Regions from separate parts of the Glutamicibacter ectropisis genome, predicted to be linked through region 2. Evidence: predicted binding sites of a transcription regulator. Region 2 holds the regulator's gene; each other region holds the start of a gene.

Region 1 (3,278 bases), 1.7 Mb from region 2:
ATCTGGCGGGAAGACCGGATTCTGAATTCAAACCAGTCAGCACTTCTAGATATAGCCCTGAGCAAGCAACCGAAATAGTGGTGGTCAGGCTACTTGTCTATCGGCTCAGTTTTAAACGGAGAACCCCGGACCACGCGTGACACAACTTTTGGAAGGTGCCGCGCGGTCCGGGAATAGAAGGATTCTCTTCAAGAGAGAGTTTAGGAAACCTTCTCGATGGTGTGACCCAACTGCTTGGTGGGCACACGGTAGGTTTCACGTGCGGTCAGTGCGGAGAGCGATGCAATCACCGCGATGACTGCAGTAAATATGCTGATCTGAATCCAGCCGTTGGCCTCGAGACCGCCCAGGGCTGCAACGATGGATGGTGCGAAACCTGCCATGAGGAAACCAAGCTGGGTACCAATAGCCAAGCCAGAGAAACGTACCTGCGAGGAGAACATCTCGGCGTAGAAACTTGGCCACACAGCGTTCGCTGCAGCGTAGGCGCAGGAGAAGACCAGCACGGACAGGGTGAATTGCAACAACGCGTTGTCGGACTCCATAGAACGCAAGTAGAACGGCATAAAGACTGCAGACCCCAAGGCCCCATAAATGAAGACGGGTTTACGGCCGATCTTATCGGCCAACATGCCAAAGAGTGGCTGCGTAATCAGTGCGCCGATGTTACCGGCAACAACCAGCCACAGGGTGATGGATTCATCCATGTTGCCGATGACCTTGCCATAGGAAATGGCCAGGGTGCCATACACAGTGGAGACGGCTGCAATGAAGGCGCACAACACAACGCGCAGAACGTCTTTCCAGTAGAAACGCAGCAGAACCGCTAGAGGAAGCTTGGCGATCTCATTGTTCTTCTTGGCCTCTTCAAATTCCGGGGTTTCGTGCAGCGAGCGACGGATGAAGAAGGTAATGATCACGACGACTGCAGAAAGCCAGAAAGGGATACGCCACCCAATACCAAATTTGATCTCGTCAGGCAGGGCAACTACGGGAATGAAGATCATGGCCGCCAGAATCTGGCCACCCTGGGTACCAGTCAGCGTCCACGAGGTGAAGAAGCTGCGTCGATGGTCAGGAGCGTGCTCCAATGACATCGATGAGGCGCCTGCCTGTTCACCGGCTGCCGAGAGCCCCTGGCATAAGCGCGCGAATACCAAGAGGATTGGTGCTAGCCAACCGACCTGTTCGAAGGTTGGAAGACAACCGATGAGGAATGTTGAGGCGCCCATCAGAATGAGGGTAAACATCAACACTTTTTGTCGTCCGAGGCGATCGCCAAAGTGACCCACAAAAATAGCTCCCACTGGGCGCGCTACATAGGCGAAGCCGAAGGTGGCTAGCGACATGACCGCGGCGTTGGTGTCTGCATCGGGGAAGAAAATGTGGGGGAAGATCAGCGCAGCGGCCGAGCCGAAGATGAAGAAATCGTAGTATTCGACGGCGCTGCCCATGAAACTGGCAATGGCGGCTTTGACCGGTGTTCGTCCTTGGCCGCCGGTGTCGGCTGATGCATTGGTACTGTGTGGCGATTGCATCGGTAACTCCTCGTTGAGCGTTCGTGAGGTGAAGATTTTTAGTAAGTGTTCGCTATGCGTACACTTGTTCGGAATGTGTTCATTGGATTACAGTAGATGTAAATCACATCTCAGGCAATACCTGAAGTAAACAAGAAGGGCTGCGGGAGAACATGAGTACACGTGCTGAGTCTTATCTGGTCGGTCTGATCGGTGACGGCGTAATGCCCTCGCTGACACCACCGATGCACGAACGAGCCGCCGAGGTGCACGGGTTGCATTACCTGTATCGGCCCATTGACCTCACCGAACTGAATCTTCCGGCAAGTGACATCGGTGAATTGCTGCAGGCCGGAGCCAAGCTGGGATTTAACGCCTTCAACGTAACCCATCCTTGCAAACAACTTGTTCTGGACCATCTTGATGACATCGCCCCGATGGCCAAGGCCATTGGTGCGGTGAACACTGTGGTGATCGACGAGGGGAAATTCATTGGGCACAACACCGATGCCTCCGGATTCGCCCGTGGTTTAGAAGAAGGACTGCCGAACTCCAAAAAACAAAAAGTTCTTCAGCTCGGAGCCGGGGGTGCAGGAGCCGCCGTGGCCTACGCCTTGCTAGCTTCGGGAACGCAAGAGCTGCACATCGTTGATCTTGATGAACAACGAGTCACCCACCGAGTTCAAGAACTGCGCAAAAACTTCCCTCAGGCCTCAATTCACGCAGCAACTCCCGCCCAGGTGTCGCAGCTCTTGAGCGAAGCTGACGGGCTGCTCAACGCCACCCCGATCGGCATGCATCATCATCCCGGACTGCCGTTGGATATTACGGCGCTGGAACCACGCCACTGGGTCGCCGATTGCATTTACCGACCCGTAGACACCGAACTTATTGTTGCCGCCCGAGACCTTGGATGTCAGGTCCTCGACGGGGGATACATGGCAGTCGGCCAAGCAGTCGACGCCTTTGAAATCATCACTGGCATTCGGCCAGAAACGCACCAGGTACGTGAACACCTGCTGGAAATGCTGGAAAAAGGACTGTAATGCGCACTTCGATAGCGACGGTATGCCTCTCAGGAACCTTAGAAGAAAAACTCCTCGCTTGTGCCAAAGCTGGCTTTGATGGAGTTGAGATCTTTGAGCAAGACCTTTTGGTCAGCCCGATGTCGCCCGAGGAAGTCAAAGCTATGGCCGACCGGTTGGGGCTGAGCCTGGACTTATTTCAACCTTTCCGCGATTATGAAGGCGTCACCGAAGAACAACTACAAGCCAACCTGCATCGGGCCGAAGCAAAATTTCAGCTCATGCAGCGACTGGGCATCGACCTGATGCTCCTGTGCTCCAATGTCGGCACCGCCACCATCAACGACGATGACCTCTTTGTAGATCAAATTCGACAGCTCTCTGATCTCGCTGCCCAATACGATGTGCGGATCGCTTATGAAGCGTTGGCCTGGGGAAAGTTCGTTGATACCTATCAGCATTCGTGGGACATCGTGAAGCGCGTCGACCGGGCCAACGTAGGAATATGCATTGACAGTTTCCACATTCTCTCGCGTGGTGATGACCCCGCTGAGATTGCAACGATTCCTGGAGAGAAGATCTTCTTCGTCCAGCTGGCCGATGCTCCGGTGCTCACCATGGATATCCTCTCCTGGTCTCGTCACTACCGTTTGTTCCCCGGTCAGGGTGGCTTTGCCCTGGACCAGTTCATGGCAGAGCTCGTTCGTTCAGGCTATGACGGAATTATCTCTTTGGA
Region 2 (3,278 bases):
TTTGATGTCTTCGACCTGTGCTAAGAGCAATTCGATGTTCTTCAGCGCTGCTACAGCGGTAGCTTGTGTCACCGCAGAGAGGTGGTAAGGCAATCTCACCAAGCGAATGGCATCGGTAACTTCGGGCGCAGCGGCAAGATAGCCAACTCGGGCACCTGCCAGGCCGAAAGCCTTCGACATCGTGCGCGAGACAATCAGTCGCTGACGCCCTTCAAGCAGAGTCAGTGCCGATTTGGTACTGGAGAGGGAAAATTCGGCATAGGCCTCATCAACGATCACCATGCCGTTGTGTTCACTCATGGCATCGTAAACGGCGGTGATCACGTCAAGGCCAAGTGCGGTGCCCGTAGGGTTGTTGGGGGAACACAGAAAAACAATGTCCGGCTGGTGTTCGCGAACCTGCTGAGCAGCAGATTCTGCAGACAGCGTGAAGTCGTCCGCGCGCACTCCTGGCACATACTTTGTGTCGGTTCCGCTAGCAAGTAGTGGGTACATGGAATAAGTTGGCCCGAAGCTCATGAGGCTTCGCCCTGGTCCTCCGAAGGCCTGCAGGATTTGCTGAAGGATTTCATTGGATCCGTTGGCGGCCCAAATATTCTCAGAAGTTAAACTGTGACCCAAGTAGTCGGCTAGTAGCTCGCGCAATTCAGTGAATTCGCGATCTGGATACCGGTTGAGGTTTGTTGCTGCTTTCGCGACTTCTTGCGCGATCGCTTCTACCACCGTAGGAGGAAGCGGATGGGTGTTCTCGTTGACGTTCAGCTGAATGGGCACATCGATTTGAGGTGCGCCGTATGGAGATAGCCCGCGGAGATTCTCACGCAAGGGCAGCTGACTCAAAAGTTCACTGCGGTCATTCACGTGTTAAGTCTACGTGTGGACCAGCTTGGCGGGTGAATCCGCTACGAGCCAAGGTAACAATCCTAGACTCGTTGGTGTTGCTATTCAGCTAGTACTGGAATGGACAGTGAATCGCCGACGCGGATTTCGCTTCCGCTGAGGGAGTTCAATTCAGAGATGTGGTTCACGGCAGAAGTGATGTCGTAGCCATGAGCATATTCTTTGGCCAGGCTCCACACGGTGTCCCCCGGGATGACTGTAACGTCAACCGTTTCGACTCCTGTCGGAAGGTCGGATGAGGCGTGCGCGTCAGAAGCGAACATGGAGACCAGGAATGCGGCAATCACGGTGAGTACAAAAACGGGGACACCTACCAAGATGGCCCAGCCGCGGCGGTTGATGCGGATCTTCATGGGTGTCTGGCTTTGATTTGAGTCAAGTGCGATGGTTGCCATGACTTTATCTCCTCAAGATTGGTGAGCGAAGCGAAGGTGTGTTCGACACTAGTGTTTCGAAACAGTGTTCGAATCTAGTACATCTGTTCTAACAGAGCTTCGTCCGACTTGTCCAGAAGTTTTCGAACAAATCTTTGAAAGAAGCTCCACTATCGACTAAGATTTCGAAGTAGACGAGCAATGAAAACATCACATCATCTGGCTCCGACAGTTTGGACTATCGAACTTTCGACAGAACGCTAGGGAAGGCAAAATCTCATGTCAGCTTCACAACGCACTCCCCGATCGAATGCACGCTCGCTGACGATTCGCCAAAAGAAGATTCTGGAAACCATCCAGCGTGCCATTGGCAAGAATGGTTATCCACCATCCATGCGTGAGATTGGCGACTCGGTGGGACTCAAGAGCCTCTCTAGCGTCACGCATCAGTTGAGCCAGCTAGAAAAGCTCGGATACATTCGTCGAGATCCACGCCGTCCGCGCGCGATGGAAATCTTGTTGCCTCTGCAACTGACAGATGATGCAGAAAACGCTACGCAGTCTGAGAGCGCTGATGCTAAGACCAGCGAAGATGCCATGGTGATTGAGCTCAGCACCTCGGCCGACACAACAATGGTTCCTTTGGTCGGACGAATCGCAGCAGGTGGGCCAATCTTGGCCGATCAGTCCGTTGAGGATGTTTTCTCGTTGCCCCGACAACTGGTCGGGCACGGAGAATTGTTCATGCTCAAGGTTTCTGGCGATTCAATGGTCGATGCCGCAATTTGCGATGGCGACTGGGTGGTAGTCCGACGTCAGCAGAACGCGGAAAATGGTGACATTGTCGCCGCCTTGCTTGACGAAGAAGCCACCGTCAAAACTTTCCGCCAACGAGACGGTCACACGTGGTTGTTACCCCAGAATTCGCGCTACGAGCCAATTCTGGGCGACGCAGCGACGATTATGGGCCGTGTCGTTTCGGTGATGCGCTCGCTCTAGCCACGTAATGCCAAGAAGGGTGTTGATGCATGTGCATCAACACCCTTCTTGGCATTTGGTCTTACTTGACACTCCACGTATCAGCCATGGCACGGAGTCAGTTCAAGCCATTGTGCATAGACCATAAAGTGGTCTGGAGTGCTGTTCGGTCTACTTCTTGGTGGGCTTCAAACGCTCTAGAACACCAGAAATAACTTTCTTGTCGACTGTTGGCCACATCGGTGGCAACGTTGCTTTCAAGAAGCTCCCATAACGTGCGGTTGCCATGCGTGAATCCAAAATGGCAACAACACCTCGGTCATTAACCGATCGAATCAATCTACCCGCACCCTGTGCCAGCCGAATGGCAGCATGCGTAGCCGAAACCTGCATAAAGCCATTGCCGCCGTGTTTAGCAACGTCCTCGGTACGTGCCTTCGATATCGGGTCATCAGGCCGCGGAAAAGGAATCTTATCGATGATGACCAGGCGGCAAGAATCGCCCGGGACATCAACTCCCTGCCACAGTGTCATCGTGCCGAACAGACAAGTGTCGCGTTCCGTTGCGAACTGCTCCACCAAGGATTTCATGCTGGCTTCACCCTGACACAAAATGTCCACGTCCAACCGTTCGCGCAAGATGCTGGCTGCTTCTTCCGCTGAGCGTTTTGAAGTAAACAGGGCCAAGGCCCCGCCGCCGGAGGCCTTGATAAGGTCTTCGATCTCGTCCAAGGTTTCTGCGGCTAGTTGTCGGCCCGGTTTTGGCAAATGCTTGGCCACATACAAAATGCCCTGCTTGGGGTAATCAAAGGGACTGCCCACATCAACACCCGTCCAAGAGGGTGCACCGGCTCCCATCAGGCCTAGAGAGCCTGCGACAGCATCAAATTGCGAACCAATGGCCAATGTTGCACTCGTTAGTACCACGGTGCGCCCATCGAAGAGGCCTTCACGAAGCTTGCCTGCAACCGACAGCGGCGCGACGTTCAAAGTCGCTGGTTGTGATTCTTCCGCCTCAACATAGCC
Region 3 (3,278 bases), 670 kb from region 2:
AACGGTTCCTCCGTGACGGTCATCGGCTCCGAGGGCCGTGCCATCACCGCCGACCACGTAGTGCTCGCCACCGGTGCCTGGATGACTGATATCGCCAGCAAGTTCGGTGTGAAGGTCGTCGTCCAGGCTGGCCGTGGCTACTCCTTCACGGTTGAGCCAGAAGACATGCCAACTCACCCGATTTACTTCCCTACCCAGCGTGTGGCCTGCACCCCGCTGGGCGACCGCTTCCGCATCGCCGGCACCATGGAGTTCCGCGACGTCAACCACAAGCTGGAGCCCAAGCGCATCGAGGCCATCGTTGCCGCTGCAACCCCGGTTTACAAGGGCATCAACTGGGAGAACCGCAAGGAAGAGTGGGTTGGCGGGCGCCCCTGCACCGCCGACGGCCTGCCGCTGGTCGGCCAGACCGCTTCCTCACGCGTCTCGGTGGGCGGCGGACACGGCATGTGGGGCGTGGCCCTTGGCCCGCTGACCGGCAAGATTCTGGCTGCCCAGATCACCGGACAGTCTGTGCCAGCCATCGCGCGCCACTTCAACCCGCTGCGCAACGGCTTCTAACCAGTTCTGCTCCACATCAGGAACCTGAGTAAAGTGAATCGGCGCGAACTCAAACCATGGTGGGATCGCGCCGGTTCGTTCTTTTAAGCGTGTCGCGTGGATTCGCCGGCCAACACCGATCGGTACCCTTCACGGTATCCGGGGAACTGCAAAGTGAAGCCCGTGGCCAATAGCTTGTCATTGCGGATGCGCCGGTTGGCCGCGCGACGCACTGCTGGTTCGGTGGCTTGCTGTGGGACCGGCAGACTTAGCTGTTGGGCGAGGAAGGTATAGATCTCGCCGATCTGCGCAGGCTCGTTGTCGGTGACCATGTAGATCTGCGTGCCGGTTTCGTCCAGGGCGGCGCTGTGTACGATTGCCTGGGCCAGATCGTCGCGGTGGATGCGATTGGTCCAATGCGATTCGAGCGGTGTTCGAGCGCTGGCATCACGTACCTGATTGATCAGATGGTTACGACCCGGTCCGTAAATTCCGGAAGCGCGCAGGATGGTCACCGGCAAACCCGAATCGAGTAGCACCTGCTCGGTATCGGCCAGCACCTGTGAAGTTGGGCGGTTGGGCGCTACCTCGGTGGACTCATCGATCCATTCGCCCTCGCCACCACCCGAAACGGCCGAAGAAGAAACATAAATGAAGCGCCTGAGCTGCGGTGCCTGCACCTTCAACCGGGAAACCAGCTCCTTAGCCACTTCCAAGTAACTGCGGGTGTAAGCCTCCACGGTGCGAGCCGCCGGGACCGGAGTGAACACCACGACCTCGGTCTCGGGGTTGAATTGTGGCCAAGAAGCGGGTTGGAGCAGGTCGACATCCTGACCGGTGAAACTTGTCGGCAGCTTAGCGCTATTGCGTCGCCAGCCGGTGACCTGATCTCCAGCACGGGCAAAACGTAAGCCCGCCTCGATGGCGACATCACCGGCACTGACTAGTAAAACCTGCACGTGACTCCTTGACCGAAAACAAAAGATCGTTCCTTCTAGGGTAGAACGCTGGCGGGTCAAGGCGCTGCACTAGAGTTCATATATGTCGGCCCGAGCCAGCGAAGTGGCACGCGAACCCCAAACGGGCTATCAACTAAACGCGATCTAGCGACCTAAATTCTCCGGAATGCTAAGTCCTTCCCGGGGTGGAACACGGGGTGCGAAAACCGAGTACAATTCTAAATGTTCGAAAGTTTGTACTAGTTTTGGGTAATGGTGAGGTGGAGCTTTGAGCAACGCAGAGCCTTTTGTGCCGGAGCCTTCTAGCGCAGGTCCGGTGCAGGCCGTATCAGCGATGGGATTCCCTTCGCCTGCCCGGGACTATTTTGACGGTGGTCTGGATCTGAACAGGTTGCTGGTCAAGGATCGAGTGTCAACCTTCATTATGCGCGTTAGTGGCAATGCCATGCGCTCTGCAGGAATTCACGATGGCGACGAAGTCATTGTGGACCGTTCACTCTCCGTCCGTGATGGCTCGGTGGTCATCGTCAATCTTAACGGCCAGATGCTGGTGCGACGCTGGCACATTGATGGACCCAAAGTCGGATTACTCAGCGACGAATCACCATTACCTGTGTGGCTAACCGAAGGCGATGAAGTCGGTGTCTTCGGAGTGATTACAAGGTGTCTACATTATGTCCGTTGACCACGTGTCCCTAGTGGACGTGAACAACTTTTATGTCTCCTGCGAGCGAGCCTTCGACTACTCCTTACGTAACCGACCGGTCGTCGTGCTTTCGAACAATGATGGGTGTGTTGTCGCGCGATCCCAAGAAGCCAAAGACCTAGGTATCGCCACCGGTGAACCGTTCTTTAAGATCCAGCGGCTCATGGATAGCCACAACCTGGCGGTACGTTCGAGCAACTATGAGCTCTACGGCGATATGTCCGCGCGAGTTATGGAATTGCTGGGCCGCTATGGAACTTGGCATGAGGTCTACTCCATTGATGAATCATTCATCGGTTTGGAAGGCAACCTCGAACAGGTGCGTAGCACCGCGGCTCAGATTCGAAAGGCCATTGATAAGAGTATCGGTGTCCCTGTTTGTGTGGGGGTCTCTTCGACAAAAACACTGGCCAAGTTGGCTAACCACATCGCCAAGCACAATCCAGGACTTGGTGGCGTATGTGTTCAGCAACTGATGGATCGTTCTGTGTTGGACAATATTCTCTCCCGCGTTCCAGTCACTGATGTTTGGGGCGTCGGAAGGAAATCCGGGGCCAAGCTCACGAGCATGGGTATTGAAACGATCGCGGACTTACGGGATGCCGACCCGTTGCTTATCCGCAAAAAGTTTTCCGTGGTTCTTCAACGTACCGTTTTTGAACTCAACGGGCAGCGTTGCATCGGGCCCGTGGAAGAACGCGCCGACCGTGGACAGGTCATGTTCACCAGGTCCTTTTCGACTCCGGTACGAACTTACGAGGCAATGGAAGAAGTCATGTCCATCTACGCGCAAAAGGCCGCCAGCCGATTGGCCAGTGAAGGACGCTATGCCACGTTATTAACCGTCACTGCAGGCACCAGCAGGTTTGCTCAGGGCGAGGCCTCGTTCCCCAGCGCCCAAGTACGCCTCCCACGACCGACACGAGATCCAATTCTGCTCAGCAAACTAGCCATCGCAGCCATGCGGGACTTGATGCAGCCAGGAATGGACTATGTGCGCGGGGGAGTAATCCTATCGGGGCTCAGCGATTCGCCAGGAGAAAAACAACTAGACCTATTTGAACTTGGAGACG

The links. The regulator LexA, encoded in region 2, represses DNA repair genes until DNA is damaged. The targets are predictions, from matches to a motif close to TCGAACANNTGTTCGA.
Region 1: the regulator LexA is predicted to act here: its motif matches at 1,595-1,610, upstream of QMQ05_RS14130 (shikimate dehydrogenase).
Region 3: the regulator LexA is predicted to act here: its motif matches at 1,726-1,741, upstream of QMQ05_RS02025 (LexA family protein).

What each region holds. Positions count from the first base shown of each region.
Region 1 is NZ_CP125942.1:3,007,229-3,010,506, reverse strand. Features, by position in the region: gene QMQ05_RS14140 (LysR family transcriptional regulator) at 1-78, shown strand, start outside; gene QMQ05_RS14135 (MFS transporter) at 201-1,538, opposite strand; gene QMQ05_RS14130 (shikimate dehydrogenase) at 1,691-2,563, shown strand; gene QMQ05_RS14125 (bifunctional sugar phosphate isomerase/epimerase/4-hydroxyphenylpyruvate dioxygenase family protein) at 2,563-3,278, shown strand, end outside.
Region 2 is NZ_CP125942.1:1,102,175-1,105,452, reverse strand. Features, by position in the region: gene QMQ05_RS05125 (histidinol-phosphate transaminase) at 1-861, opposite strand, end outside; gene QMQ05_RS05120 (LysM peptidoglycan-binding domain-containing protein) at 942-1,295, opposite strand; gene lexA (transcriptional repressor LexA) at 1,554-2,273, shown strand; gene QMQ05_RS05110 (ATP-dependent DNA helicase) at 2,424-3,278, opposite strand, start outside.
Region 3 is NZ_CP125942.1:430,167-433,444, forward strand. Features, by position in the region: gene QMQ05_RS02015 (NAD(P)/FAD-dependent oxidoreductase) at 1-561, shown strand, start outside; gene QMQ05_RS02020 (NAD(P)H-binding protein) at 645-1,499, opposite strand; gene QMQ05_RS02025 (LexA family protein) at 1,834-2,184, shown strand; gene QMQ05_RS02030 (Y-family DNA polymerase) at 2,174-3,278, shown strand, end outside.